One region of the Yersinia hibernica genome, then DNA from elsewhere that is predicted to be linked to it. Evidence: predicted binding sites of a transcription regulator. Region 1 holds the regulator's gene; each other region holds the start of a gene.

Region 1 (7,413 bases):
CAGTGATACCTGAAGGAGCAATATGGCTAAAGGAATAAAAAAATATTCTTTATTCCTTTAAGTGATAACAAATTAGCTAAAAACTGAATTCTTATCTGCAACAAATAGTTAACTAAAGGGACATTTCGCCTTTGAGGAAAATGCGCGACTGACCGGAAATAACAGTGCGATCCCCCGCTAACATGCAGAATAACTCGCCACCGCGAGCAGAGATTTGGCGGGCATGGAGTGCTGTGCGGCCCAGTCGCGCCACCCAATATGGCATTAATGTGCAATGAGCCGACCCGGTAACCGGGTCTTCATCACTGCTCAAGGTGAAATAGCGCGAAACAAAATCAACCTCATCACCCGGTGCCGTCACAATCACCCCCCGGCCAGTATAGGCAATCAATGCCGCTAAATCCGGCTGCAACTGGCGCACCTGCTGCTCATTTTCTAGCACCACCAGCAGCGATTTTGCCTGCCAAAGCTGTTGAATATCCACACCGAGTAAGGTTTTCAGTGCAGCCGAAAGCGCGATTTGCGCTGGGGGCAATGCGGGGAAATCCAGTGACAGTCGGCCAAAGTTATCCGCATCGCGCTTGACATGTAAATCACCGCTGGCGCTGCGAAAGCAGATATCATGCAAACCGGGGTTCACCACGTTGAACATCACATGCGCCGCCGCCAAAGTGCCGTGGCCGCATAAATCCACTTCATATTCTGGGGTAAACCACCGAATCGCCGACTTATCCCCCTCATCCCAGACAAAACTGGTTTCCGGCAAATTAATCTCAGCGGCAATGCATTGCATCTGTTCGGCCGACAGCGGTTTTTTCAGCAAACAGACCCCGGCCGGATTGCCGGATAATCCTGGGCCGATAAATGCATCAACATGAAAATAGTTATAAGCCATCAATTTGCTCCGGTGATTGGCTAATGCCAAATCAACAACACACAGGCCGCCGTCAGCAAGCCCATCGAAATATTAAAAGTAAACCAAGCGCGGCGACTGCGCAGCAAGCGGCCAATCAAAGTCCCAAAACCCAGCCAAATAATACCGGCGACCAGATTCACCATAAACATGCCAAGGCTTATCATTAAGATGGAATTATTATAAGCCGCCCCCGTCATGCTGAAGCTGGCGACGGAGCCTAATCCCATCAGCCAGGCTTTGGGATTAAGGAACTGTAATAGCCAGCCCTGATATAATCGCAATGGTTTTGGCGGTGCGACATTGATGTCTAATTTTTCATAGGCCGAAGTGGCAATTTTCCATGCCAGCCACAGTAGATAAAGACTGCCCAGGATTTTTAGAATGAAGTGCAGCGAGGGATAGATCAAAATCAGGCCACCGACCCCGAATGCCACCAGCAGCAGCATGCTCTGCATACCCAACATAATGCCTAACATCAGCCAGATAGAGCGCATAAAGCCAAAGTTGGCACCAGCAGAAGTCAGTAACATATTATTGGGGCCGGGGGTGATGGCAGCAACCCAAAGAAAACCAACCATTGAAAGAAATAAACTCAGTTCCATGAGACGGGTGCCTCTCACCCAAAATGATGCGCGATATACCCATGAAGCTAACAGTGTGCTATTGATCACACAAGAGCAACGACATGATTTCCATTCATCATATGTATGAAATATTTCGTCCGCTGGCCGGGGCCAGCAACCCACACCTGCAAACACTGCTGCCGCGGCTGGTGCGACGGCGGGTGCAGCTTAGACCTTTTTGGCAACGGCTGGAATTGCCCGATGGGGACTTTGTCGATTTGGCCTGGAGTGAAAATCCTGAGCTGGCGCGCGATAAGCCCAGATTGGTACTATTTCACGGGTTGGAAGGGAATTTTTACAGTCCTTATGCCCATGGTTTACTGCACGCCTGGCAAGCCGAAGGGGGGCTGGGTGTGGTGATGCATTTTCGCGGATGCAGTGGAGAAGCTAATCGTAAGTCTCGCATTTATCACTCCGGTGAAACAGAAGATGCCCGTTTCTTCCTGCGCTGGTTGCGAGAAAACTATGGCCAAGTACCAACGGCTGCGGTCGGCGTCTCTTTAGGCGGCAATATGTTAGCGTGCTATCTGGCACAGCAAGGGCAAGAGAGTTTATTAGAGGCCGCCGTGGTGGTTTCGGCCCCACTGATGCTCGAACCTTGCGCCAACCGCATGGAGCAAGGTTTCTCACGTGTTTATCAGCGCTATTTGCTGAATCAGCTCAAGTTAAATGCCACGCGCAAGCTGCTGCATTACCCCGGCAGTCTGCCTTTGGATCTGGTGCAATTGAAAGGGCTGCGGCGAATCAAAGAATTTGATGATGTCATAACGGCGAGAATACATGGCTTCAATGATGCACTGGATTACTATCGGCGGTGCAGTGCTTTGCCACTGCTCCCGCAAATTACCACGCCATTGCTTATTATTCATGCCCAAGATGACCCCTTCATGACGACAGAAGTTATCCCCAATCTCAGCGAATTACCCAGTAACATTGATTATCAGTTAACTGAGCATGGCGGCCATGTCGGTTTTGTTAGCGGCTCATTAAAACACCCACAAATGTGGTTGGAACAACGTATTCCAGCCTGGCTTTCCCCTTATTTGGAGCAACAATCATGATTATCCCCTGGCAGCAAGTCGACAGTGAAACGCTGGATAATATGCTGGAGGCCTTTGTGTTACGTGAAGGCACTGATTACGGCGAGCAAGAGCGCTCATTGGCACAGAAAGTCGAAGATGTGCGCCGTCAATTAGTGAGTGGCGAGGCGGTATTAGTGTGGTCTGAATTACACGAAACCATCAATATTATGCCACGAGGCGCATTTCGTGCCGGGGCAGAAGAGTTGCCATAATCCTCGCGTTGCCGCCGCACTCTTGGCGAAAAATCAGAGTGACAAGCTGGACACTTTGCCCTAAAAATAACCCTTAATGATAAAAAATAGCCCGTTTAAACCTGTCCGCTGAGTTAACTAACCCCATGGAGTTACAGCTAATATGTCAATTAAACATCCGGTTATCGCCGTCACCGGCTCCAGTGGCGCAGGAACCACGACCACCAGTCTGGCGTTTCGCAAAATTTTTCAGCAATTGAATATTCGCGCGGCTCAAATTGAGGGTGACAGTTTCCACCGCTACACCCGCCCGGAAATGGATTCAGCGATTCGTAAAGCACGGGATCAAGGCCGACATATCAGCTATTTTGGCCCAGAAGCCAATGACTTTGGGCAGTTAGAAGAGAGTGTTTCGCAATATGGCGCATTGGGTACCGGGCGCTCACGTAAGTATTTGCATACCTATGATGAAGCCGTGCCCTACAACCAGATTCCCGGCACATTCACTCCGTGGGAGTCGCTACCAGAGCCGACTGATGTGCTGTTCTATGAAGGGCTGCACGGCGGGGTTGTCACCGAGCATCATGATGTCGCAAAACATGTAGATTTACTGGTCGGCGTAGTCCCCATCGTTAACCTGGAGTGGATTCAAAAATTAGTCCGGGATACTGGCGAGCGCGGCCATTCTCGTGAGGCGGTGATGGATTCCGTGGTGCGCTCCATGGATGACTATATTAACTACATCACGCCACAATTTTCGCGGACTCACATTAACTTCCAGCGAGTACCGACCGTCGATACCTCCAACCCATTTGCCGCCAAAGCCATTCCGTCACTGGATGAAAGTTTTGTTGTCATTCACTTTAGAGGTCTGAATCAAATCGATTTTCCCTACTTACTGGCGATGTTACAGGGATCGTTTATTTCCAATATCAATACTTTGGTGGTCCCAGGCGGGAAGATGGGGCTGGCAATGGAGTTGATTATGGCGCCATTGGTGCAGCAATTACTGGAAGGCAAAAAGATTATTTAATCGCCTGCGTACTTGAAGTAGCGGCCAACATCTCCGCTGCTTCAAGTCCGTCGAGTTTATTTAGGCGATTTCGCGGATCTCAAAACTGTGGGTAATGGTCGCCGCTTTGCCCAGCATCAGAGACACCGAGCAATACTTTTCAGCTGACAGCTCCACCGCGCGCTCAACAATTTTATCGGTTAAGCCCTTGCCGCTCACAATAAAATGCAGGTTAATTTGTGTAAACAGGCGCGGTGCCTCTTCCCGGCGCTGCGAGGTTAACGTCACTTCGCAATCGCGCACATCATTACGGCCTTTTTGCAAAATAGAGACAACGTCAATTGCGCTACAGCCGCCCGCCGACATTAACAGCATTTCCATCGGGCTCGGTGCTTTGTCTCCCGCATTTCCGTCCATCAAAACTTGATGCCCTGAAGCGGATTCCCCCAAAAATGTCAGCCCCTCAACCCACTTTACACGTGCCTGCATAACTCTTGCTCCCGGTTAAATTTTCTGATTCAGACTACCCTTTCATTTACAAACTGGCAATGTAACCCGATGTTCATCATGCTGAAGCGATACAACACAAGACACTGGCCTCATCCTGTGCTACAAACAGAATCGAAAGTGTTGTTTCTAGAATTAAATAGGGTAGCTTCTCAATACTCAGTGAAGGGTTTCTATCCGGTACGTATCTTGGCTATACCTTTCGGCAGTTGAGCAAATTAATATGCTAAGAGAAAGTGTATTTTATAAGCACGCCGCGCAGGGAACTCTGAACCCTGTTAAGTCTGGCTGCGATAACAACAGAGGATAACAGCGAATGGTTCTCGGCAAGCCACAAACAGACCCGACTCTCGAATGGTTCCTGTCTCATTGCCATATCCACAAATATCCATCGAAGAGTACGCTAATTCACCAAGGTGAAAAGGCCGAAACGCTTTACTACATCGTGAAAGGCTCCGTTGCGGTGCTTATCAAAGATGAAGAAGGTAAAGAGATGATTCTCTCCTATCTCAATCAGGGGGATTTCATCGGCGAGCTTGGATTATTTGAAGAAGGCCAAGAACGTAGTGCCTGGGTTAGAGCAAAAACCGCCTGTGAAGTGGCTGAAATTTCTTACAAAAAATTCCGTCAGTTGATTCAGGTTAACCCAGACATCTTGATGCGCCTGTCTTCACAGATGGCGAACCGCTTGCAGATTACATCGGAGAAAGTGGGTAACCTCGCCTTCTTGGATGTCACTGGGCGCATTGCACAAACGCTGCTTAACCTGGCAAAACAACCTGATGCCATGACCCACCCAGATGGGATGCAGATAAAGATTACCCGCCAGGAAATTGGTCAAATAGTTGGCTGCTCCCGCGAAACTGTGGGGCGGATACTAAAAATGCTGGAAGATCAAAATCTGATCTCCGCGCACGGTAAAACGATTGTCGTTTACGGCACGCGTTAATTCCCCCATAAACCGGTGTCGTTACCTCGGCACCGGTTTTTTATTTGTGTGATCAATAAACTTCTGGGGCCTATATGAATTGGCAACGGCTTATTTATCATCCTGAAGTTAACTATGCACTTCGCCAAACATTAGTCCTCTGCATACCTGCGGCGTTGGGATTCGCCATGGGCGAGTTACGGCTGGGGTTGATGTTCTCCCTGATACCAGCGTGTTGTAACATTGCGGCGCTAGATACCCCCCATCAACATTTCTTCCGACGACTGATTGTCGGCGGGGCTCTCTTTACATTCAGTAGCTACCTCACTCAGCAACTGCTGCTGTGGGAAGTTCCATTACCCGCAGTGATGCTTGGCTTGGCATTAATATTGGGTGTGAGTGGAGCTATCAGTCAGCTCAATGGTCGACTGCTTCCCGCCGCCCTTATCGCCGCTATTTTCAGCCTCAGCATGGTGGGCCGCGCACCTATCTGGCAAGCCCCCTTGATGTGTGCCGTGGGGACTCTCTGGTACGGCGTATTTACCTGGCTGTGGTTTCGCTTATGCAGGGACCAGCCCATCCGTGAGCCATTGAGCCAGCTTTATCATCTGTTGGCTGATTATTGCGACGCGGCATATCGTTTATTTGGCCAGCAGCAAGAAGCAGAAAAGACGATACCGCAGCTGTTAGATAGACAGCAAGGTATTATGGATAAAATTAATCAACTTTATCAACAATTTAACTTGCTCCCTAATACCACAAAAAAAGAACGAAAACGGCTACTGACACTCTTTCAAATGGCACTCGATTTGCAAGAACACATCACTGCGGCGATGAATCAGTCAGAAAAAACGCAAGAACTGGTTGAACAGACACCAATAGAAAAGGTTCTTGAGCGCAATATACAGATTATCTCAACACAAATGCGCACCATCGCCGATGATATTCTCTACCACCACCGGGCGAAAACCCATGTTAGCGCGGGTGATGCACTGGTCGAACTGGAAGAAATTGCCCAGCAATATCCTAATAATCCGGTGGCACAATTCTGCTATTACCATATCAGTCATATTACCCAAATCCTGAGTGACCAGCGCCCGCAATATGACCGCGATTTGATGTCCAGCCAGGTACCCCAGCCGCTCTGGCCAGCTATTGTCAGTTACTTATCTTTTAAATCCAGTGTATTACGTGATGCAGGTCGGATGGGTGTCACCTTGGCCACAGGCAGTTATATCGGCAACCTTATTCACCTGCCTAAACCTTATTGGATTTTACTCACCATCATGCTGGTGACGCAAAACGGCTATAACGCCACAAAAATACGTATTCATCACCGCGCCCTTGGCACCCTGATTGGGCTGCTACTCGCGGCAACTTTGCTGCATTTTAAGATGCCGGAAGGCACCACACTGAGCATCATGTTATTCATCACATTGATAGCTTATCTGGTGCAACGCAAAAACTATGGCTGGTCAGTTATCTTTAGAACTATCACTACGGTCTATATCTTGCAGCTATTGACTGGAGAGGGTGCGGACTTTTTGATCCCACGTTTGCTGGATACATTAATCGGCTGCGCATTGGCCTTTGCCAGCGCACTGTGGTTGTGGCCTCAGTGGCAAAGCGGTTTACTGCGGAAAAATGCGCATCAGGCGCTAGAGAGTTATCAGAATATCCTGCGCATCCTACTGAAACCTCAGCCAGATATCGGGAAGCTGTCCTATCAACGCATTCAGGTCAACAAAGCCAGCAATGCAGTTCTTAGCTCACTGAATCAGGCCATGCAGGAGCCGGGATTCAACTCAAAATATTTATCTGACATGCGCCTCTGGGCCACACATAGCGAACTTATTGTTGGGCATATCAATGAGATGACTATCCTGACCCGGGCCTACCCATTGACAGAATCGCCGGGGGAAACCGATAAGCACCACGTCCAGCTAACCGTAAAGTTGGCGGAAGATTATTTACAGCTCTGTGAGATGGCCATTCAGCAATGCCAGCAGCGACTGGAGTCGGATAACAGTGAGGGGAATAACGATTTTGTGCAAATGCCGGACATTGACCCCGACACGCAAATCTCTGAGCTGGAGCGCAATTTACGGCGCATTCTGTCGCATCTTAGTGTAATGCATACCGTTTCATCTCTGG
Region 2 (7,413 bases), 150 kb from region 1:
GCTGTTCCATAAACTGGAAACGCTGCGTGACCGTTTAGTTGCCGAGGGTGATGATGCAATCCCTACTGTGTTGGAATTGTATCCGGATGCCGATCGCCAGCAACTGCGTAGCTTGGTGCGCAATGCCCAGAAAGAGCAAGCCGCGAATAAACCGCCGAAGTCATATCGTCAGATCTTCCAGTATCTGCGTGAATTGGCAGAAAAACAGCCGTAATCGGGCGGGGCCGGGTCAGACCCGGCTCCCGACGCCATAACATTTTCCATCAGGCGATATTAAAGCGCAGGCTGCCTGCCAGCTCCTCTTCCGCCTCTTCGAACAATAAAACTATTGCCCCAAAACGGCGTTTCCGGCGGTGATTGAAATGAATAAATTCAATCTCTACCGGTAAAGCTATCTCGCCGGTGACCACATCCCACAGCGCATCCAGATTGGCACCAAAGCCTTCACTCAGCGCAAACTGTTGGGAGAATGCGCGATAAAAAGCTGGAAGATCAGGTATATGGTCAAAATCGAATACCACTTTTACCATCTTTTCACTCCATCCGAATGAAATGCTTGTAGTGATCCTGAGTCAGATAAATCAGGCCGTCATTGGAGTAAAGCAGCCGATCAGTGCCACGATGCCCACAGCGATAATTCACATCAGCTTCACGCCAGTTGCGGCCTTTAGCTTCAGGCAGTTGGCGCTCACGGTTAGAAAACCTGTCACCACCAATCGCTTTGCCTGGCAGCACCTGGCACAAATTACCTTCTTTTGGGTTCCAGCCCTTTTCACGTGCCTGCTGTTTGGTGATATAAAAATCCGGCAGGCGGTGATGGTCTTGCAAATATTTTACCACCTGCGGGTGTTGAGTTAATTGCTCGATAGACGCAGGAGCCGATAACCGTTGGCGCTCTATGTCTGGCGCTTGGCCGATAGCACGCGCAGTGACATTATCAATACTTTGCCACGTTGCCACGATCAGCAGTAATACCGCGCCCAGAATGGCTATAAGTCGCTTATGCATGGTTCTCCTTAACCCTTAGGCTGCTACTCATTTAATTTATAAATTGCCCAGATGCAGAGTTTTAACTTCCATAAACTCATCCAGCCCCAGCACAGAGCCCTCCCGGCCAAGACCGGATTCTTTCACGCCACCGAAAGGGGCTAATTCAGTCGACACCGAGCTTTCGTTCACGCCAATCATACCGCTTTCCAGTGCGTCTGAAACCCGGAATACTCGCTGCAAGTTCTGAGTATAAAAGTAAGCCGCTAATCCAAATGGGGTGTTATTCGCGCGCTTAATAACTTCGGCTTCTGTATTGAAACGAAAACAGGCCGCCAGAGGGCCAAATGTCTCTTCAGAAGCCACTTTCATTTGCTCTGTCGCATCAGCAATGACCGTGGGCTGGAAGAAATTCCCACCCAGTTCATGGCGGTTGCCACCGGCTAATAATCGCCCGCCTTTCTCAAGCGCATCTTTCACATGGTCTTCAACTTTCTCCAACCCTGCCAGGTTAATCAGTGGCCCCATATTGACGTCTTTATCCATGCCGTTGCCAACTTTTAGTTTCTTAACTTCAGCAGCCAACCGATTAACAAACTCATCATAGACACCATCTTGGATATAAAAACGGTTAACACAGACACACACTTGCCCAGCATTGCGGAATTTACAGGCCATGGCCCCTGCAATGGCGGCATCTAAATCAGCATCGTCAAACACGATATACGGCGCATTCCCCCCCAATTCCATGGAAATTTTCTTCATGGTCGCGGCGGCATTGCGCATTAACGTTTTGCCCACTTCAGTCGAACCGGTGAAGGAAATTTTACGCACTTCAGGGCTGTCCATGATGGCATCGCTGATAGCATGGGTGTCACCGGCGACGCCATTAAGCACGCCCGCCGGCACCCCCGCTTGCTCGGCCAATGCCAGCAAAGCAAAGGCGGAAAGCGGTGTGTTGTTAGCCGGTTTAATCAGCCCGGTACAGCCCGCCGCCAGCGCTGGCCCCAGCTTACGGGTCAACATCGCCAGTGGGAAATTCCACGGCGTGATCGCCGCCACCACACCGACCGGCTCACGGGTGGCCAGAATGCGCGCGCCTTCTTTGGCCGGTGGAATGATTTCACCATTGGCACGCTTAGCCTGCTCACTAAACCATTGAATAAAGCTGGCGGCATAGGCCACCTCGCCCAATGCTTCTTTCAATGGTTTACCTTGCTCAGAAACCATTATCTCCGCCAATGATTGCTGGTGTTCCATTATCAGCAAATACCAGCGCTGTAGAATCTCTGCGCGCTGTTTCGCTGGCGTTTTGCGCCAAGCGGGAAAAGCCTCGCTGGCGGCTTTAATGGCGGCTTCTGTTTCCGCTTTACCGGATTTCGCCACTTTCGCGACCAATGCACCAGTGGCGGGGTTGCGAACCTCGAAAGTGCTCTGCGCCTGATGCCAGGAACCGCCGACAAAATAGCCAATATGGTAAACACCGTCGCTCTGTTGTTGAGATTGTAATGGATCGCGTAATGAGTTTTGTGCTGACACGGGTCGACCTCCTGCGGGGAATGATGCCCCCCATCAATGGGAGGCTAGGAAGGATAATTCCAGATTCAGTATAGCCCTTGGAAAAGCGATGGGAACAACTTAGCGCCCTTCAGCCCGCGATTATATCAGCGCACTCTGATAACGGTGCAGCATGTCAGCCAACCGTTTTACTGGGCGAGTAACTGAATCAGGTGACTGATAATCAATCAATTTTTGCTGATATTGCGCTAATTCCTGCAACAGTCGGGCGAAGTAATAGCGCCGCTTCTGGGAATTCTTTGCATTAATGACTCTATCCGCCGTGTAACGAATTTGCTTATGGAAAGCACTCAATTCAGCATTGACCGGAATTTCCGTTTTATTGAGCCGCTGATGGGCGATTATCAAGCTTAAGGCCAGCCGATACTTATCAATATCACCGGGGAACATCATTAAAAGCTGATTAAGCTGTTGATATAAAGCAGGTAAATGATTTTCATTACGCCGCGCTTTATTGGTGGTCAGGGCAGACACCGCACTGTAAACAAAGCGGTTTAGTAAAGTTCTGCCCGTTCGGTCTTTGGCATTATCACGGATCAACAGCAGCACAATCAGGGAAACAAAACAGCCGACAATTTGGCCCAATGCGCTGTCGAGGAACAAGCTGACATTAAATTGCATCGGATTACTCAATACCATGATGTTGATGGTACTGGCCAATGTCCCCAGAGATCCCAGCCGCCGCTTTTGTACTTCAATACCAATAATAAACGCCAACAATCCCAAACTGATACACAGCAGTAACATGCTCTGCTGCGTGGCCGGAATGATAAACAGAAAGTACAGCGCCCCAATGGGCAGGGCCATAACCACCCCTAGCAAGAAGTCTATTGCCACCATCCGCGGATTAGGGGTGCGCATCGCCAACGACGTCACCACCGCAATCATCACCATACACCCCGCCCCTGATGTCCAGCCAGTCCACAACCAAAACAGGCCGCCGATTGCCGTCGCAATACCGGTGCGTAGGCCGTTAATCATGGCGTGGTGACCCTCAGCGGAGACATGTTTCACCGGCACAACACCGGCGAGAATATCTTCTTCGACCCGGCTGATGCTGCTGTTGGTGTGGATCCCTTTTGCCAGTAATAAATATCGTGTTGCCGCCCCGACCCAACTGCTGATGGTATGGGGAATGGTTTCACTGTGGCTGGCACCAATGAATTGGCGCAACTTTTTCATGCGCTGATGGATGTCAGCCGGCGTGTGCGCCGGTTTGCTCAGCATGGCTTTCAGTTCAGCGCTTAAAATATCGGGGTGGTTCGCCAGTAGCAGGTAGGTTTCACACGCCTGAGTGATCAGTGTTAATGACTCGGTGTGCAGCACCTGCAAACGCCGATTGCAGCGCTGCCAGCGGGAAGATTCCATCATCAGATAGCTGCGCATCCCATTGAGTGCAGTGGTATTTTTAACTAAATCATTCCAGGCTCGGTCAATATCGGCCTTTTCCGCAGGGCGAATGCACAGCTGCAGAAGTTGGTATTGATCCACCAGCACTTTGTCCACTAGGCGATCAATATCTTGTTTAATTGATCGCGGTGAAAACAGCAGGTCAGCCAGCACTGCACAGACAATCCCCAACACAATCTCACTGCAGCGCTCTACGGCAAACTGGGGGGTTAACAGGGGGGTTTCGCCGGTCGTCACAATGATGATAAGCGCGGTATAACCCGCTAGACCAAAAGCATAAGAGTTTTCCACTCGTACCAATGATGAGATCCAGGTACACACCCCGGCCCACAAGCAGCACAACATCAGCGTCAAAACCGGCGCTCTAATCGTCAGAACAATAATCAACAAGCCGCCAATACAGCCGATAAATGTTCCGATAATGCGCAGCCAGCCCCGATGACGAATCGCCCCAGAGAAAGGTTCGCCGCCCGCTGCAAAAGCCGGGCCAGCAGCCACAATCGCGGCGGTCAATACTGACCAACGCGGCGTTTCTAATTGCAAATGAAAGCCCAGAAACAGCGCAGCGACAATGGCAAAACTGAGCTTAAAAGCAAAGCGCAGACGGATAAAGGTCGGGCTGGTCATGTTAGCCAAACTCGCGCAGACGATGCATCAATTTCACAATCGGCGATGCTTGATTAGGGTCACGATCATTTGATCCCGTAATCACGACTGTTGCGGTAGTGCCCGCTGGATAGGGATGTTGCTGATCTTCACGGTCTAGGCGGATCTTCACCGGCACCCGCTGCGCCAACCGCACCCATTCCAGATTATTATCAATCGTCGCCAACCCTTTGCTGTCGACACTGCTGCTGCTATTGGTGATGCCGGCGGAGATGCTATCGACCGTGCCATGCAGGATGCGGTTGCTGCCAAGCGGCGTAATTTCGGCCCGATGCCCTGGTTTCACCCCGTCCAATTTCGTTTCTTCCAGATAGGCTAAAATATAGAAAGTCTCTTTTTTCACCAAGGCCACCGCCGTCGCACCGCGGTTAATAAATTCGCCAGCATGGACATTCAGGTTAGTTACCCAGCCCTCAGCAGGGGCGCGCACCGTGGTTCGCTCCAGGTCAAGTTTGGCTAAATCACGTACCGCAACAGCTTTCGCCAGTTGATGACGGACAGTTTGCAGCACATTGCTGGATTGGTCGATTTCCTCTTGTGACAGTGCCTGAACCCCTAAGCGCTGGCGTCGACCGGATTCGCGTTGTTTCTCGCCGGCCAGTGTCTGGTAATAAGCCACGTCAGCTTCTGCTTCTGCCAGTGCTTGCTGATAGCGCGGCTGGTCAATCACAAACAGGATTTGGCCTTTCTGCACCAGCTGATTATCTTTAACGGGTACATCTGTGATTAAGCCGCTGACATCTGGTGCGATCGCCACCACATCCGCAGTAAATTTTGCATCACGAGTCCACGGCGATTCCGTATAGAATGCCCAGACCTTGAAAATGGCGATCACCGCCAGTAAAACCAGCAGCAAGGTGATGCCGATGCGGATTATTTTTAAAGAAAAAGTGCTCACGGCGACCTCAGGAAAAAAGACGGGATATTAAATAAAAAAGACAACCATACAGCGCGGTATTAAAGAGGGCCGGATGCCAGACAAACTCATAAATACCCGTGGGTTGCAGCACACGACGCAGGGCAAAAAAAAGTGCCAGCGAGAGTAGCAGTTCAACAAATATCGGTGGGAAAGATAGGCCAAATATCACCATCACCGGCAGCAAACTCATTCTTTCAATCCTTTCTGTTATAGGGTGTTGGTGAGTACGCCCGGCTGAATAATCTCTCGTTCAGTTGAAACACATCCAACCGCAGCAACCATGGCTAAAAGCACCAGCCATAAGACTGACTTATAGGTTAAACTTGATTGTTCAGTATGACTGCGCTTGCCATGAGATGAGATAACACTTCGGCTACGTGGCTTTCAAGCTGCGGATTGTTCTACCGACAGCAGTATATTAGCCTGCTTACTATCAAGTTATCTACAATGTGTGATCTAAATCACTTTTAAGCCAGAGTTAACAATCAATATGGCGTTACCCATCCATGTAGAGTGAACAATGGAAAGATTAAAACGCATGTCAGTCTTTGCCAAAGTGGTCGAATGCGGCTCCTTTACCGGAGCTGCACGCCAGCTGGCCATGAGTGTCTCGTCAATCAGCCAAACAGTGTCAAAACTGGAAACAGAGCTCAATGTTAAGCTGCTTAACCGCAGTACCCGGCGCATCGGTTTGACGGAGGCGGGCCGGATTTATTATCAGGGTTGTCGGCGGATGTTGCAGGAAGTGCAGGAAGTGCATGAGCAACTGTATGCCTTTAACAATACCCCGACCGGCACATTGCGCATCGGCTGCTCATCAACAATGGCACAAAATGTGCTGGCGACAATGACGGCCGAGATGTTGAAAGAATATCCAGGGCTCTCCGTCAATCTGGTGACCGGAATACCCGCGCCAGACTTGATTGCCGATGGTTTAGACGTGGTGATTCGCGTCGGGGCTTTACAGGATTCGGGGCTATTTTCCCGCCGCCTCGGCTCCATGCCAATGGTGGTCTGTGCCACTAAACGCTATCTGGCGCAGCACGGGACCCCCGAAAAACCGAGCGATATGATTAATTTTTCGTGGCTGGAATACAGTGTCAGACCAGACAGTAATTTTGAGCTAATTGCGCCAGAGGGTATCACGACACAAATTTCGCCGCAGGGCCGTTTCGTCACCAACGATTCACAAACAATGATTCAGTGGTTAAAAGCCGGGGCAGGGATTGCTTATGTGCCGTTGATGTGGGTCATTGAGGAAATTAAACGCGGTGAGATAGAAATTTTATTCAAACGTTACCATTCAGACCCACGACCTATCTATGCGCTCTATACCGAAAAAGATAAAATGCCGCTGAAAGTCCAGGTTTGCATTGATTATCTAATGGCCTACTTCAAACGCATTGCCGAGATTTATCAGGGTTATCGCTAAATAATTCGGTGCTCCGTGGGGATAAAACTGAGCACCGAATGCCGTTGACTCTTATGCCGTCCCACCCACTGTCAGGTTATCCAACTTCAGCGTTGGCTGGCCGACCCCTACTGGCAAGCTTTGTCCTTCTTTACCGCAGACACCAACACCTTTATCCAGCGCCAAATCGTTACCGACCATCGAAATCTGCTGCATAGCTTCAATACCCGAGCCTATCAAAGTAGCGCCTTTCACCGCACTGGTGATTTTGCCTTTTTCGATTAAATACGCCTCAGAGGTGGAGAAAACAAACTTGCCGGAGGTGATATCCACCTGACCGCCACCAAAATTAGGCGCATACAGGCCATATTCCACACTGGCGATAATCTCTTCCGGCGTAGATTTACCCGCCAGCATATAGGTATTGGTCATGCGCGGCATT
Region 3 (7,413 bases), 870 kb from region 1:
TTGAGGAAACTGCCTTATTTGTTTATTGTAGTAAATCCATTTTTCACAGCGGGAATTATATATAAATTGCCTCACCAGTGAGTGACCACCTATTTTATTAGGTAATAAATTTTGTTCTAAAAACCTACTAATAAAAAATATTTTTGACATACTTATTTATTTAAAATTCTCATAAAAATTACTAAGGTAATATAATCAGATATCCCGTATATTTAATAATGTAATTATATACGACATTAAGATTTGTTAAAGACTTTCAATTTAGACCAAATAGTGCCACAAAACACCAACAAACAGAACATTTGACTTAAAAAATTACAATTTATATGATTTTAATCCAAATAAAGTAAATGTTTAGATTAAAGATTGTTTTTAAATGAAAATATCAGTTAAAAATATTCGCACAAATTTGTTATAATTAAGCATATCCCTACATAAGAGGTTAGTGATGCCTACACTCGCTGTAATCCTTAGCCCATAAAATTTACATATAAGATATCTCTGAGGATTGGTAAAAGATGCAACCGAAGATAAAACGAATGGTTTCTCATCAATCGCGATAATCTACGGATGGCTGATTAAGGAAGCGGGGAAGAGTATTTTGTTTTATTTTCAATCTATTACAATCGAGGCGTTAATCGGGCTTAGGGGAATAACCCGCATCTCAGAGTTCGTTGGAGGGCAAAACCTATCGTTGACCTAGCATTTCTATCTAAGATGCCAGCAAGCTCCCTATGCTGGCACTGTCTATCATGTTACTCACTGTCGCAGCGGTGATTGGTAGACTTATCTTTATAGTCATTTGTCTGACCATAGCATAAAGCTAAATACCCATAACAATTATCTGCATCTACATATGCAGGTAATCCTATGAGCTTAATAATTTTAGCGATAATCGCATAAATTGAAATTTAGCAATCAAGATATGACCCCAAAAGATAGCCACGATCGGCGATAGTTTGTTTTAATATCGGCGAGGTTAGAACTTCCAGTTCGGTGAGGCGTGGATAGCAATAACTACTGGTCATCAGGATTTTATCGATAAATGCCGGGTGGCACATTACTTCAATCGAGTTAACCGCATTCTCGTCAGCACAATCCAGTAGTTGTAAAAATGATTGTTCCGTCAGATCTTCGCCATAAAAACCAGCCTCAAACCACCCAGTGCTGCGGGATTTATTAAGTACAATATTTTGTTGTTGCGCCTCGCGGCGATCAATACGTAATGGCAGTGACTTTTCGTGAGCAAAAGACTCAATCAGTGGATAAATCTGAGGCAACATATGGACATGGTGATGGCTATCAATATGCGTGGGAAGGCGACCAAAAACAGCGATAAATTTATCAAACTGCGCGGTCAGCTCTTGGGCAATTTCATCCAGACTTAATTCACCAGCTTCCGCCCGCCCCCATAACCATTTACCCAATTCCCCCTCATCATCAACCAAAGACGACATTGCCGTTAAGGGCCGGCCATAAGTTAGGACAAAGTGCATACCCACTGGAAGCAATGGATTCTGCTTGCTCAGTTCTGCGGCATGATAAATATCCGCACAATTCATCATCGCGGTGGTTGATGAGACAATACCATGCTGAAATGCTTCAATAATCCCGTAATTTTGGCCTTTGCACAGACCAAAATCATCAGCATTAACAATCAGTAACTTTTCCATTGAGCATGCCTTGTTGGTCTATTCCGGTAGCAATTATCTGACCGGAGTCTAATCGGATAAACCCTCTCTAACGCAATTGAATTTCTTGCGATAGTTGCCTGGCGTAAAAGAGGTTAATTTCTTGAAGTTTTTAATAAATAGCGTGGTATCGCTGTATCCCGCGTCAAAGGCGATATCCGAGACAAAGTAATTCGTCATTTCAAGTTGAGTTTTGGCAAAATTGATTCTGATTTCATTAATAATTTGCATCGGTGTTTTCTGGTAATAACGTCGGGTGGCACGAGTCAGGTACTCTTGAGTTTTGCCCGAAAGCTCAATCATATTCACCAGCGCTTTCTCACCAAACATCGATTTATCGTGCATTTTGTCGATGCTGGTTTTTAGCCATAGCGGAATATCGTCATTGACCTCAGTCTCTTTATAATGACTAATGCGGTTAGTGACATAAAAGGTCAGTAACTCGACCAATTCTGTTAACTCGTCTTCCCTAAAGTGCGGTGCAGAAATAGCTGATTCGATATAAGAAAGAAAATCACCTTTTAGGCGATAAGCTTGCGAGGCAACAATGGGGCTAGGCAGCAGATGGAAATAGTGCTCTTCAAAAAAAGATTTTCTGATTCCCACATTTAAAATTCGCGTGGCACCAAAGTCATAGAAACTTTGATGGTGTGAACCCATGGGGATAAAAACGAAATCACCGCGCTCTAAAAAGACACGTTTGCCATTGATCTCCTGATAACACATACCAGTGAGTATCAGGGTATATTCATAATAATCATGCTGATGTAAGCCTGTCGCACTCTCCGTTTTGTTATAAATAAACAGATGGAATTCTTTTCCGTTAAAAAAGTCTTTTTCACGTACTAATCTGACTTCCATCTTATTTACCTTCACTCTCTTATTTGAAATAACGGATAAATTGGCGTGGTTCAACTTATCTTTTGATGTAACTCAATCAGTTCTGCGATTAATTCTCGGGCCAACATTGCGTTCATCAAATGATCCTGAGCATGTACCAATACCAAGGTGACACGGGTTTTTCCCTCACCTTGATCAGCTTCAATAAGCTGAGTTTGTACCAAATGCGCCTCATTTAATGCTTTGCGAGATTGCGCCATCAGCTCTGCCGCTTGAGCAAAATCACCTGTTTTGGCATGCTGCAACGCTTTATAGGCCAAACTCCGCGCCTGCCCTGCATTGATAATCAACCCCATGACCACATCTTCCAGTTCATCAGTAGGTTGTACATCATCAACGATTTTATCTAAATCAAACATACTGTTGTGACTCCGTAAATTAAAACTGTTAATTAAAGCCGTTTTGCCTTGCGACATCCGCAAACCAATAACCACTTTTCTTTATAATCCGCGACTGATCCGCAATATTCAATCGTACTAATCCATAACGATTTTTATAGGCATTTAGCCAAGACCAGCAGTCAATAAACGTCCACAGATGATAACCTTTGCAATTACTGCCTTCTTGCAACGCTTGATGTAACCATTGTAAGTGTTCGCGAATAAACTCAATGCGATATTCATCATCAACCTGACCGGACGGGGTAATAAATCGTTCTTCTCCCTCAACACCCATACCATTTTCCGAGATATAACATGGGATGTTGCCATAATTCTGTTTCAGATCTATCAGGATGTCATACAGGCCTTTTTCATAAATTTCCCAGCCACGATGTGGGTTAACTTTTCGCCCTGGCATCTCGTAAAAACTAAACAAGTCTTCCGGTGTTTTCACCTGCTCCCGTGCAGTGGGAATATCTTTCGCCTTGACTCTTCTTGGTTGGTAATAGTTAATCCCTAATAAATCAACGATACCATTGGTGATAAGTTGGCAGTCAGCCGGTTCAATATGTGGTAACAAATCGTGCTCACGCAATAATGCTATCAACTCATCCGGGTAAACACCTTTCGTGACAGGGTCAAGAAAGCTACGGTTGAGTAGCAAATTTGCACAATTAGCAGCCGATTTGTCGGGAATACTGTCTGAGCGAGGATACGTTGGGGTAAGATTCAAAATGATGCCAATATCGCCGCCCTGTTTTAGTTCCCTATAATTTTCAACAGCTTTGGCGTGTGCCAAGACACTATGATAGGCGACGGTCACCGCACGGCTAAAATCCACCACACAAGGATAATGTAAGTCGTTCAGGTAACCAGCTTCGACCGGCACAATTGGCTCGTTAAAGGTAAACCAATGTTTTACCCGGTCACCAAACAGGGTAAAACAGATTTTGGCATAGCGGGCATAGGCATCGACGACTGCGCGACTTTCCCATCCCCCTTTCTCTTGCATACACAGCGGCATATCAAAATGGTAGAGGTTGATAAAAGGCGTGATGCCATTCGCCAATAAAGAGTCAATTATCGCGTTATAAAAGGCAACGGCTTTAGGGTTAAGATCACCATCACCACTTGGAATCAGTCTCGACCATGAAATCGATGTCCTGAAAGTATTATGTCCTAATGTTTTTAACAGCAAAATGTCCTGCTGATAATTATCGTAAAAGGTGGAGGTCGTTTCCGGGCCAATTTGGCCATGAAAACGGTCTGGAGCAATGTCATACCAATAATCGAAAATATTTTGGCTCTTCCCATCCTGCAATGACGCCCCTTCAGATTGGGTTGCAGAAGTGGCGCTACCCCACCAAAAACTCTCGGGAAATTGATATTTCATTCCAGCCTCCACCCTCGTACGTTAAATAGGTTCTACAATTAGAATTTCAAGCTATCCGCTATTTCTTCTTCACTTTGAACTTCACGGTCTATCTCGTTTTGTGCTTTATTGGCAATAATCACAAACGGTAAATAAATCATTGTTGCAATACCGAGATTGAACAAACTTAATAGCATTGCAGCAATACTGCCATTGGTGTTAAAGAAAGCCCCTAACCCGACAGGCATTGTCCACGGCGCAATGTTGGTAATTGGCGGAATAAAACCGGTGTAATACGCAATGGAAGTAATGATGGCTAATACCGGCTGCACCAGAATAAACGGAATGAAGAACAGTGGATTCATAATAACCGGTAAACCAAACAGAATCGGTTCGTTAATTTGGAAAATACTGGCCGGTGCCCCCAGTTTTGCGACCTGACGATAATCTTCACGACGAGAACCAATAAAGATAGCAATAACCAGCCCAAGTGTTGCCCCAGTGCCGCCGAGGAAAATATAGGAATCAACAAAAGGTTTGGCCCACATATGGAATTCTTTGCCGGCCGCGACTGCCGCTGCAACCGAACCATATTGGGTATAAGTTGCCACGTTCTCCAAGGCAAACGGCATCATAATGCCACTTTCCAGCGCAGATAATGCCATTGCACCATGTATGCCGAAGAACCACAGCAGTGAGGAACACATCACATACACCCAGCCCACAACACTGCCCATTTTCGATAGCGGCGCTGAAATGGTGTCCATAATAATCTGGTGGAAGTTGGTGCCATGCAATCCAAGGGCATAAGCAATCACGCCCATAAAGGAGAGGATAATAAAACCAGGAATTAATGCAGAGAAAGAGCGAGAAACTGAAGTCGGCACACTGTCAGGTAGACGGATAACCCAGTTACGGCGCACGATAAAGGCGAACACTTCCGCCACGACCAAGCCGATGATAATACCGGATATAATATTTGCGCCACCTAACCAATTAGCCCCCACAGCATAAGCATCGCCAACACTGTATGGCGTCACAGTCATAAAAGCAGCAATGGCTAGAAGCGCTGAAGCCAGAGGATCGACTCTTTTCTCTTCAGCTAGGGCCATACTGATAAAAAATGGCGTCATTAGCGACATTATCCCGAGAGTACCGTTATAAACGTTGACGCCTATTGCTTTAAAACCATTGAGCGTGGTGATGGTATCCGCATCCAGACGGATGCCCATTGAGAAGAAGAATGACCCCTCGCCAAAACTTAAGAAAACGTTATTGATAAGAACAAACATGGCACCCGTCAGAGTTAACGGCATCAACCGGATAAACCCATTCTTGATAGCATTAATATGTTGCTGTTTGCCAATTTTAATGGCGAAGGGCAATATGGCCCTTTCCAGAGAATTAATAAATGCGCTCACAGTGCTCCCCTTATTGTTTTGCTTTTTTTATTGCGGCAACAGCAGCTTTTAATACCCCTAAACCATCAACTTTGCCGTACAGAATTGAATCAATCACTTCGACGGGCTTGTTAGGGAACATTTTGGTAACTTCTGGCAACATGTAAGCAATCTGTGGCCCTAATAGGATCACGTCTGCTTCTCTGCCATGTTGTGCTGCCAGTGCTTCCGGGTAAGCATTGATTATCACTGGCACTTCATACTTCTCTGCTTGCACTTTCATTTTGGAAACCAGTAACGATGTAGACATACCGGCAGAGCAAAATAGATAAATTTTTTTCTTTTCCATACCCAACACCTTTTGATGTTCAAAAGACACAAGTTATTCATATGCCAGTGCAATGGTGAATTCCCTTTATCTGAACTTTATCGTGCCCCTTGCCCAGCTCCATTGTTTCTGGTTGTCGGCAGTATACGGAGTTGACGGCCAACCCAGTAATTCCAGTGTGATAATAATCGTCTGTAATTGACTTTTCATATTGATAGCCTTCACATTTCTTAGTTATTACAATGTGATGGTTATCGCAAAATGATTATTTTTTCGCTCGGCGAATTAAGTTTAATTCATTTGTATTTCATGTGGTTAGTTTTTATTAGTCGATTTAGGAGCAACAAGGGATCGCGATAGAATCGATTGAAACTGATAAAAGGATAAATTAGGGAATCTTATTGGTTTGATAATCGTTTCATCCAAACTTTCTCACTTTTTGGCTAGATTCAGCGCATCGGCTTTATTCGTGAAGCGAAGAGCATCACCGCAGTGCTGTTCTCGACACACGAGTTAAGCTTCTTTAGCGGAAAAAATAGCCGATTTCTACTTAATACTCTAAAGTTAACAGGTGGTTGCATATTTATGGAGTGACTAATGGCGTTATTAGAATATAAAACACCAGCTTTTCGAGTGCATTTGCAGTTATTAAAATTACTCATACTCAGTGTGTTTATCTCAACGCCAGTGATGGCTACCCCCTCAGTCACTGTCGCGGAACTACAAGATGGGCTAGATCATCCCTGGTCGCTGGCATTCTTGCCGGATAATGAGGGGATTTTAATCACTGAACGTAGCGGGCAGTTACGATTATGGCATCAAGGAAAAGCGCTATCAAACCCCCTAAAAGGGGTACCTGCTGTGTATGCCAAAGGGCAAGGTGGCTTGTTCGAAGTGGCATTATCGCCGACATTTGCGCAAGATAGGCGTATTTATCTCAGTTTTGCCGAGGAAGGAAAGGACGGGAAAGCCGGGACAGCAGTGGGTTATGGCCGCCTTAATCCGCAAGGAACTGCCATTGAGAACTTCACTATCTTTTTTCGTCAACAGCCAAAACTATCCACTGGCAACCATTTTGGCGGTAAATTGGCCTTTGATGACCAAGGCCATCTCTTTATCACCTTAGGTGAAAACAATCAGCGCCTGACAGCACAGGATTTGAGTTTGCATCAAGGTAAAATTGTCCGTCTAACCCTCGACGGTAAAGTGCCAAAAGACAACCCTTTTGCCAATAAGTCACCGACAAGGCCAGAAATCTGGTCTTACGGCCATCGCAACCCGCAAGGACTGGCTCTTAATCCATGGAGTGGCGTGATATGGTCCAATGAACATGGGCCGAAAG
Region 4 (7,413 bases), 1.0 Mb from region 1:
AGTGAGATAATAATAAGAATAGCCGCATATTATGAATAATCCTATCCTAAATAAAATTTATCTTAGCTAAATAAGTACTCCTGTAAAAATAAAACCTCTTTTTATTAAGACCAACAATTACTGATATTCTCCATTATTTGTTGAATAATCTGATAGATAAATTAAACAATTATGGGTTACTGTTACTCTTATTGCAGAAATGATCTGGAGCAAGTTATGACCTCAATGCCACATACTCTTCTTATCCTCAATGGCAAAGAAGCGGGTAACCAAGATGTTCGCAATGCAGTCAAAAACTTGCGTGATGAGGGGGTCACTCTTCATGTTCGCGTAACATGGGAGCAAGGTGATGCCAAACGCTATGTCGAAGAAGCAGCAGTGCTGGCCGTCGAGACGGTGATTGCGGGTGGCGGTGACGGCACGATTAATGAGGTTGCCAGCGCGCTGATAACCTTGCCTAAGGAGAAGCGCCCCAGCTTAGGAATCCTGCCGCTGGGCACCGCCAATGATTTTGCCACCAGCTGTAGCATCCCTGCGCAAATAGAAAATGCCTTGCAGCTGGCGGTTAAAGGTCGGGAAGTGGCCATTGATATGGCGCAGGTGAATGACAAACACTATTTTATCAATATGGCCACCGGGGGTTTTGGGACACGCATTACCACGGAGACGCCGGACAAACTCAAGGCGGTGTTGGGCGGCGCATCTTACTTTATTCATGGCCTGATGCGCATGGATACCATTAAAGCCGACAGTTGTGAAATTCGCGGCCCTGATTTCGAGTGGTCTGGCGATGCATTAGTCATTGGTATTGGCAATGGCAGACAAGCCGGTGGTGGGCAGCCTCTGTGCCCCGATGCACTGATTAATGACGGCCTATTACAATTACGTTTGTTGATAGCAGAAGAGTTGCTTCCTGCCCTACTGGCCAGTGTCTTTAGTGGTGAGAAAAACAAAAATGTGATTGAGACATCACTACCTTGGCTTGAAATCACTGCTCCACATGACATCACCTTTAATCTTGATGGCGAACCTCTGTCAGGAAAAAACTTTCGTATTGAAGTTATCCCCAATGCCATTCAGTGCCGCCTTCCACCAAATTGCGAGCTGCTAGGTTAACTATTCTTATCTGGGCTAACAATGATTAGCCCATGATTATCCTCAATTTTATTACCTCCCGCGCCCCTCAGTCTACCTCGGTTAGAATTCGGCCATAGTTTAATCCTCTGTATTTTTCATACAAAAAACTTTCATTTCAGTTCAATTTTCTTTTATTTCTAATATTCACTTTGAAAGGTTTATCTTTCAAAGTGTGATCTACATGCAATAAATAGATCTAAAAAATGATTATGGTAGTGCACGTGGCGACAAACAAGATGCTGAAGTTCATGCTGATACCTCAGTGTTTTGACCCCGCTTTAGCACGCGGAACATTACATTTATCTTTAATAACAAAATTTTATAAAAACAGCCATAACCTCGATTACAGGAGAAACAGAATGATTGAACTTATAACCCATGGAGCCGAGTGGTTTATCGGGCTCTTCCAAAAAGGGGGAGAAGTTTTTGTTGGCATGGTCACCGGGATTTTACCTTTATTAATTAGTTTGTTAGTCATCATGAATGCGCTGATCAAATTTGTCGGTCAAGACAGAATTGAACGTTTGGCACAGCGCTGCGCGGGTAACCCTGTTTCCCGTTATCTGTTATTGCCACTGGTTGGTACCTTTGTATTCTGTAACCCAATGACATTAAGTCTTGGGCGCTTTATGCCCGAAAAATATAAACCCAGCTATTACGCGGCGGCGTCATACAGCTGCCACTCAATGAATGGTTTGTTCCCACACATTAACCCGGGCGAGTTGTTCGTTTACCTCGGTATTGCCAGTGGTTTAACCACACTGGGCCTGCCATTAGGCCCATTGGCGGTGAGCTACTTCTTGGTCGGGTTGGTCACCAACTTCTTCCGCGGCTGGATTACTGATCTGACGACGTCCATTTTTGAACGCAAAATGGGCATCCGCCTGGACCGTAACGTACAACTTTAATATTTAATTCAAATACATACTGTGTGGAGCAGATCATGAGTGAATTTATCCGGATTGAAAAAGGCGAAGGCGGTTGGGGTGGCCCATTAGAGTTGCCAGTCGTCCCCGGCAAAAAGATTGTCTATATCACTGCCGGTACTCGCCCGGCCATTATTGACCGCATTAGTGAATTGACGGGCTGGGAAGCGGTTGATGGATTCAAAGAAGGCGAGCCGCCGGCTGAAGAAATCGCCGTCGCAATTATTGACTGTGGTGGCACCCTGCGCTGTGGCTTGTACCCGAAACGCCGTATACCAACCGTCAACATCCATTCAACCGGTCAATCTGGGCCAATGGCGAAATACATTCTGGAAGATATCTATGTTTCCGGTGTTCGTGAAAAAAACATTCAGAAAATCAGTAAAACCGACAGTGCAGCAGCAGCCTCTAACACTGAATCCCCAGTAGAAACCGCCCCTAAAGCGGTAGAAACCGCCGCGGCCAAAAATGGCCGTGATTACGACACCACTAAAAAAATCACCGAGCAAAGTGACGGTTTACTGGCAAAAGTGGGCATGGGCATGGGTTCTGTGGTTGCCGTGTTCTTCCAGTCGGGCCGCGACACCATTGATACTGTACTGAAGACCATCCTGCCGTTTATGGCCTTCGTCTCGGCATTAATCGGCATCATCATGGCATCCGGTTTAGGTGACTTTATTGCTCACGGCTTAACACCGCTGGCCAGCAGCCCGATTGGGTTAGTGCTCTTGGCACTGATTTGCTCCTTCCCATTGCTGTCACCGTTCTTAGGCCCAGGGGCCGTTATTGCACAAGTTATCGGGGTATTGGTTGGGGTACAAATTGGTTTGGGAAATATCCCACCACAATTGGCCCTGCCAGCGCTATTTGCGATCAATGCTCAGGCGGCGTGTGACTTTATCCCAGTCGGTCTATCTCTGGCAGAAGCGAAGCAAGATACCGTGCGCGTGGGGGTGCCGTCCGTGTTGGTGGGCCGCTTCCTGACCGGTGCGCCGACAGTATTGATTGCTTGGGCAGCATCAGCCTTTATTTATCAGTAAAACATTATCAATAAGACCACAGCACTAGATTTTCTGTAATACATTCAACGGTTAAGGATGTACGTATGAATACAATTTATCAGACAACCATTATCAATATCGGTGACAGCGCCCGCGAGGCGCTGCTGGATGACATGCTCATCACCTTCCGCGAGGGGGCACCTAAGGATATTGAAGAGTTCTGTTTTATCCACCAGCACAGCACCACCGATGGGGAATTACAGGCGGGCAACATTATGGAACTGGCCGAGCAGCGCTATGTCATCACCGCCGTAGGGGACGTGGCGACACAGAATCTGCGCGAACTGGGCCATGTCACCATTCGTTTTAATGGTGATGAGCAGCCCGAGTTCCCTGGCTCCATCCATGTCATCGGCCCGACACCGGCGGATATCCCGGTCGGCAGCGCGTTGAAATTTATTCGCTAACTTATTTATTCATTTATATCCGACGTCATTGGAGTTGCAGTTAACACGGCTGCAACTCCAAGTACCGAGGATAAATTGGGAGGTCGTTATGTCACAAGTAGCAGTAGTGATTGGTGGTGGACAAACTCTGGGCGCGTTTTTGTGCCATGGTCTGGCCGAAGCAGGGTATAAAGTGGCGGTTGCTGACTTAAATTCCGACAATGCCCAGTTGGTCGCCGAGCAGATTAATGCTGAATATGGTGCAGGCAGCGCACAAGGTTTTCAGGTTGATGCAACCCATGAAAGCAGTGTGCAAATGTTGGCTAAAGCAGTCGATCAGCATTTCCATCAAACAAATCTGCTGGTTTACAGTGCCGGTATTGCCAAGGCCGCGCCTATCACTGATTTCCCGCTGGATGATTTTGACCGCTCACTGCAAGTGAACCTGGTCGGTTATTTCTTATGTGCGCGTGAATTCTCCCGCCTAATGATCCGTGATGGTATTGCCGGACGCATCATCCAAATCAATTCTAAATCAGGCAAAGTGGGCAGCAAACACAACTCTGGTTATAGTGCAGCAAAATTTGGCGGAGTGGGTTTGACACAGTCATTAGCACTGGATTTGGCTGATTACGGCATCACCGTGCATTCACTGATGTTAGGAAATCTGTTGAAATCGCCGATGTTCCAGTCACTTTTACCGCAGTATGCCGCTAAGTTGGGTATCAAGCCGGAAGAAGTTGAAAAATACTATACCGATAAAGTCCCGCTAAAACGTGGCTGTGATTATCAGGATGTTCTGAATACTCTGCTATTCTACGCCAGTGATAAAGCCGCGTATTGTACCGGCCAATCAATTAACATTACCGGCGGGCAAGTGATGTTTTAAAGCAATAGATTGTCAAGCCCGGCCACTGACTCGCACCAGTGGCGCGGGTGACAAATCTGCCCACTGCAGCCAACACCACAGAGGCGTCAAGACAAAAGGGTAAATTATGTCTCCTACATCCGCACTGATCAGTATTGTTATCATCGCCTGGGTACTTCAGATCTTGCTCGGATGGTGGCAAATCAACCGCTTTAACCGTGCTTTTGATAGGCTCTGCCAGCACAGTAAATCAGTCGGTGTCGGCCGCTCTGGTGGTCGTTTTAAACCCAGAGTCGTGATGGCGCTGGCTTTTGATCAAGATATGCGTGTCAGTGACAGCATGATCATGCGGGGCATCAGTGTTTTTGCCCGGCCTCGCACATTACCGCAGCTCCATGGGTTACATCAGCAGGATTTAATCCCGGATGTGATCTTCCCTACGGATACAGCATGTCAAACTGCACTATCATTAGCGATTAAACCGAAATCATGATATTTTCACAATGAAAGTTATTCTTTTTCATGTAAAAGTTATGCCTGAAAAAGAGGCAATGGAAATACTTGAGCAGGAATCGTTATGAAACCAAAGCAGCGACAAGTCGCTATCCTGGAATATCTCCAGCAGCACGGTAAAACGGCAGTTGATCAACTTGCCGCCCATTTTTCGACCACCGGCACCACAATCCGCAAAGATTTGACGAGTCTTGAAAATGAAGGGGCGGTTATCCGTACCTACGGCGGAGTGGTATTAAATCGCGATGATGTAGAGCAACCCATTGATCGTAAAACTCATATTAATACCGAGAAGAAAAAACAAATCGCTAAAGCGGCAAGTCAACTGATTAAAGATGGCGATAGTCTGGTTTTTGATGCCGGCAGCACGGTACTGCAAATGGTGCCGCACCTGACCAAGTTCAACAATATTACGGTGATGACCAACAGCTTGCATATCGTCAATGAGTTGGTTGAGCTGGATAATGATCAGACAATCTTGATGCCCGGCGGCACTTACCGTAAGGGTTCAGCCTCTTTTCATGGCAGCCTGGCTGAATCTGCCTTTGATAACTTTAGCTTCGATAAGCTGTTTATCGGCGCAGATGGTGTTGATTTAAAGGCTGGTGTCACCACGTTTAACGAAGTTTATCACGTCAGTACCGCCATGTGTCGCGCCGCCAGCCGCATCATTCTGCTGGTCGACTCTTCCAAATTTGGCCGTAAAAGCCCCAATGTCGTTTGTCCGCTAAGTGCCGTCGATACCCTGATTACCGATAAAGGTATTAGTGACGAGTATTTGCAGGAATTACAGAAAATGGGCATTAACATCATTCTGGTAGATAAAGATGACTAATCCATTGCTGACCTATGCCCGTGAAACCTTAGAAATTGAGCTAACAGAAGCCCAGCGCTTGTTATCACGTTTGGATGATAATTTTGTGCAAGCTTGTGAATTATTGCTCGCCTGCACCGGCAAAGCGGTGGTTTCTGGTATGGGTAAATCCGGCCATATTGGTAAAAAGATTGCCGCTTCACTGGCCAGCACCGGGACGCCAGCCTTTTTTGTTCATCCCGCCGAAGCATTGCACGGCGATTTAGGCATGATTAGCCCACAAGATGTGCTGATTTTTATCTCATACTCAGGGCGGGCCAAAGAACTGGATTTGATTTTGCCATTGCTGGCAGACAGCCATATTCCAGTGATTGCCATCACCGGGGGTAAGGAGTCGCCATTAGCACTTGGGGCGGCGTGTGTACTGGATATCAGTGTGGAGCATGAAGCCTGCCCGATGGGGCTAGCGCCGACATCAAGTGCTGTCAACACCTTGATGATGGGTGATGCGCTGGCTATGGCATTAATGCGTCATCGTGGTTTCAATGCTGAAGACTTTGCTCGCTCGCACCCCGGTGGCAGCTTGGGCGCGCGGTTACTCAACCGAGTTCATCATTTAATGAGAACCGGTGACCGTTTGCCCATGGTGAATGAGTCAGACAGTGTCATGGAGGCCATGCTGGAACTGAGCCGCACCGGATTAGGGCTGGTAGCGGTGTGTGACGCAAACCAACGGGTCGTCGGGGTGTTCACTGATGGTGATTTACGCCGCTGGTTAGTCAAAGGCGGCACCCTGCAACAACCACTAGGGGGCGCGATAACTCGCCCAGGATACCGATTGCCAGAGCAATGGCGGGCGGGCGAAGCTTTGGAAGCACTGCATCAGCATCATATTAGTGCCGCGCCAGTGGTTAACCTTGATGGGAAGTTAGTGGGTGCTATCAACCTGCATGACTTGCATCAAGCAGGTATCGGCTAATATTCTCATCATCTCTCCCGTTGCAGGTAGGTTGCCATTTTCCTGCAACTGGAGCAAAGCATCAAAAATCAGTGCCAGTTAGGGTCTTGCTCTAATTGCTTTTTCAGCATGGCTTGAGCACTCTCACTTGGGCGGCCCAACCATTGATAAGTAGCAAATTTACTTGGATTATCAAGTGCCTCAGGTTTGTTGTCTACTGAAACTCGCATCCCCCACGCCTGCCAAACTTGCTTTTTATCCCGGCTGAAAGCAACCCACATAAAATGATTACTGCAATCATGGGGTTTACAAATCCGCCCCACTTTATATTGCTGCCCTTCCCAGTTTATTACCTCATACGGCGCGGATGTCCCGACACCTTTACGCGCCCATGCCGGCAAATTTTTCTGGCTCTTGACCATTTTTTGCCAGCTATTTTTATACACTGGCTGTTGTAAAAGGTCGGCGGCGGTAGGAAGAGGTTTAGTTTCGACCGGCTGAACCGGCGTCGGGCCTGATGAGGACGCGGCAATAATTGCCGCCGGCTGCGCGAAAGCCCAGGAACAGGCACTGAGTATCGCCGCAGCAACAAGACAATGGCGGGTTTTGTGACCTTTCATTATCGAAAATCCTTATTATCTGATTAATCTACTCGCCAGGCATTCAACTGGCCTCGGTGCAACAAATTTGCATGCGTGATATTAGTTTGCATGTCTATGACTCTTAACTGTAGAAAAAGTTGATCCATAG

What was found. Region 1 encodes CRP, which controls carbon source genes, mostly activating them, when cyclic AMP is high. Its sites were predicted from a motif close to ATGTGANNNNNNTCACAT; they were not measured.
Positions count from the first base shown of each region.
Region 2: aaeR (HTH-type transcriptional activator AaeR) is a predicted target of CRP. The motif match lies at 6,010-6,027, and genes of this name have one in related genera.
Region 3: D5F51_RS16635 (PTS sugar transporter subunit IIB) is a predicted target of CRP. The motif match lies at 6,314-6,331, and genes of this name have one in related genera.
Region 4: srlA (PTS glucitol/sorbitol transporter subunit IIC) is a predicted target of CRP. The motif match lies at 1,308-1,325, and genes of this name have one in related genera.

Region 1 covers NZ_CP032487.1:4,402,792-4,410,204, forward strand. The annotation lists gene D5F51_RS20750 (PhzF family phenazine biosynthesis protein) at 113-895, opposite strand; gene D5F51_RS20755 (LysE family translocator) at 916-1,518, opposite strand; gene D5F51_RS20760 (hydrolase) at 1,620-2,600, shown strand; gene D5F51_RS20765 (YheU family protein) at 2,597-2,833, shown strand; gene D5F51_RS20770 (phosphoribulokinase) at 2,976-3,845, shown strand; gene D5F51_RS20775 (OsmC family protein) at 3,906-4,313, opposite strand; gene crp (cAMP-activated global transcriptional regulator CRP) at 4,648-5,280, shown strand; gene D5F51_RS20785 (YccS/YhfK family putative transporter) at 5,355-7,413, shown strand, end outside.
Region 2 covers NZ_CP032487.1:4,254,843-4,262,255, forward strand. The annotation lists gene yjgA (ribosome biogenesis factor YjgA) at 1-214, shown strand, start outside; gene D5F51_RS19985 (barstar family protein) at 264-530, opposite strand; gene D5F51_RS19990 (ribonuclease) at 535-1,008, opposite strand; gene D5F51_RS19995 (NAD-dependent succinate-semialdehyde dehydrogenase) at 1,045-2,526, opposite strand; gene aaeB (p-hydroxybenzoic acid efflux pump subunit AaeB) at 2,647-4,602, opposite strand; gene aaeA (p-hydroxybenzoic acid efflux pump subunit AaeA) at 4,604-5,539, opposite strand; gene aaeX (p-hydroxybenzoic acid efflux pump operon protein AaeX) at 5,547-5,750, opposite strand; gene aaeR (HTH-type transcriptional activator AaeR) at 6,081-6,992, shown strand; gene tldD (metalloprotease TldD) at 7,044-7,413, opposite strand, start outside.
Region 3 covers NZ_CP032487.1:3,537,259-3,544,671, forward strand. The annotation lists gene chbG (chitin disaccharide deacetylase) at 912-1,673, opposite strand; gene chbR (transcriptional regulator ChbR) at 1,722-2,567, opposite strand; gene chbA (PTS N,N'-diacetylchitobiose transporter subunit IIA) at 2,603-2,950, opposite strand; gene D5F51_RS16625 (glycoside hydrolase family 1 protein) at 2,979-4,364, opposite strand; gene chbC (PTS N,N'-diacetylchitobiose transporter subunit IIC) at 4,403-5,764, opposite strand; gene D5F51_RS16635 (PTS sugar transporter subunit IIB) at 5,775-6,092, opposite strand; gene D5F51_RS16640 (PQQ-dependent sugar dehydrogenase) at 6,669-7,413, shown strand, end outside.
Region 4 covers NZ_CP032487.1:3,384,271-3,391,683, forward strand. The annotation lists gene yegS (lipid kinase YegS) at 226-1,116, shown strand; gene srlA (PTS glucitol/sorbitol transporter subunit IIC) at 1,497-2,045, shown strand; gene srlE (PTS glucitol/sorbitol transporter subunit IIB) at 2,081-3,103, shown strand; gene srlB (PTS glucitol/sorbitol transporter subunit IIA) at 3,169-3,531, shown strand; gene srlD (sorbitol-6-phosphate dehydrogenase) at 3,620-4,399, shown strand; gene gutM (transcriptional regulator GutM) at 4,506-4,871, shown strand; gene srlR (glucitol operon DNA-binding transcriptional repressor SrlR) at 4,956-5,726, shown strand; gene gutQ (arabinose-5-phosphate isomerase GutQ) at 5,719-6,684, shown strand; gene D5F51_RS15970 (inhibitor of vertebrate lysozyme family protein) at 6,753-7,283, opposite strand.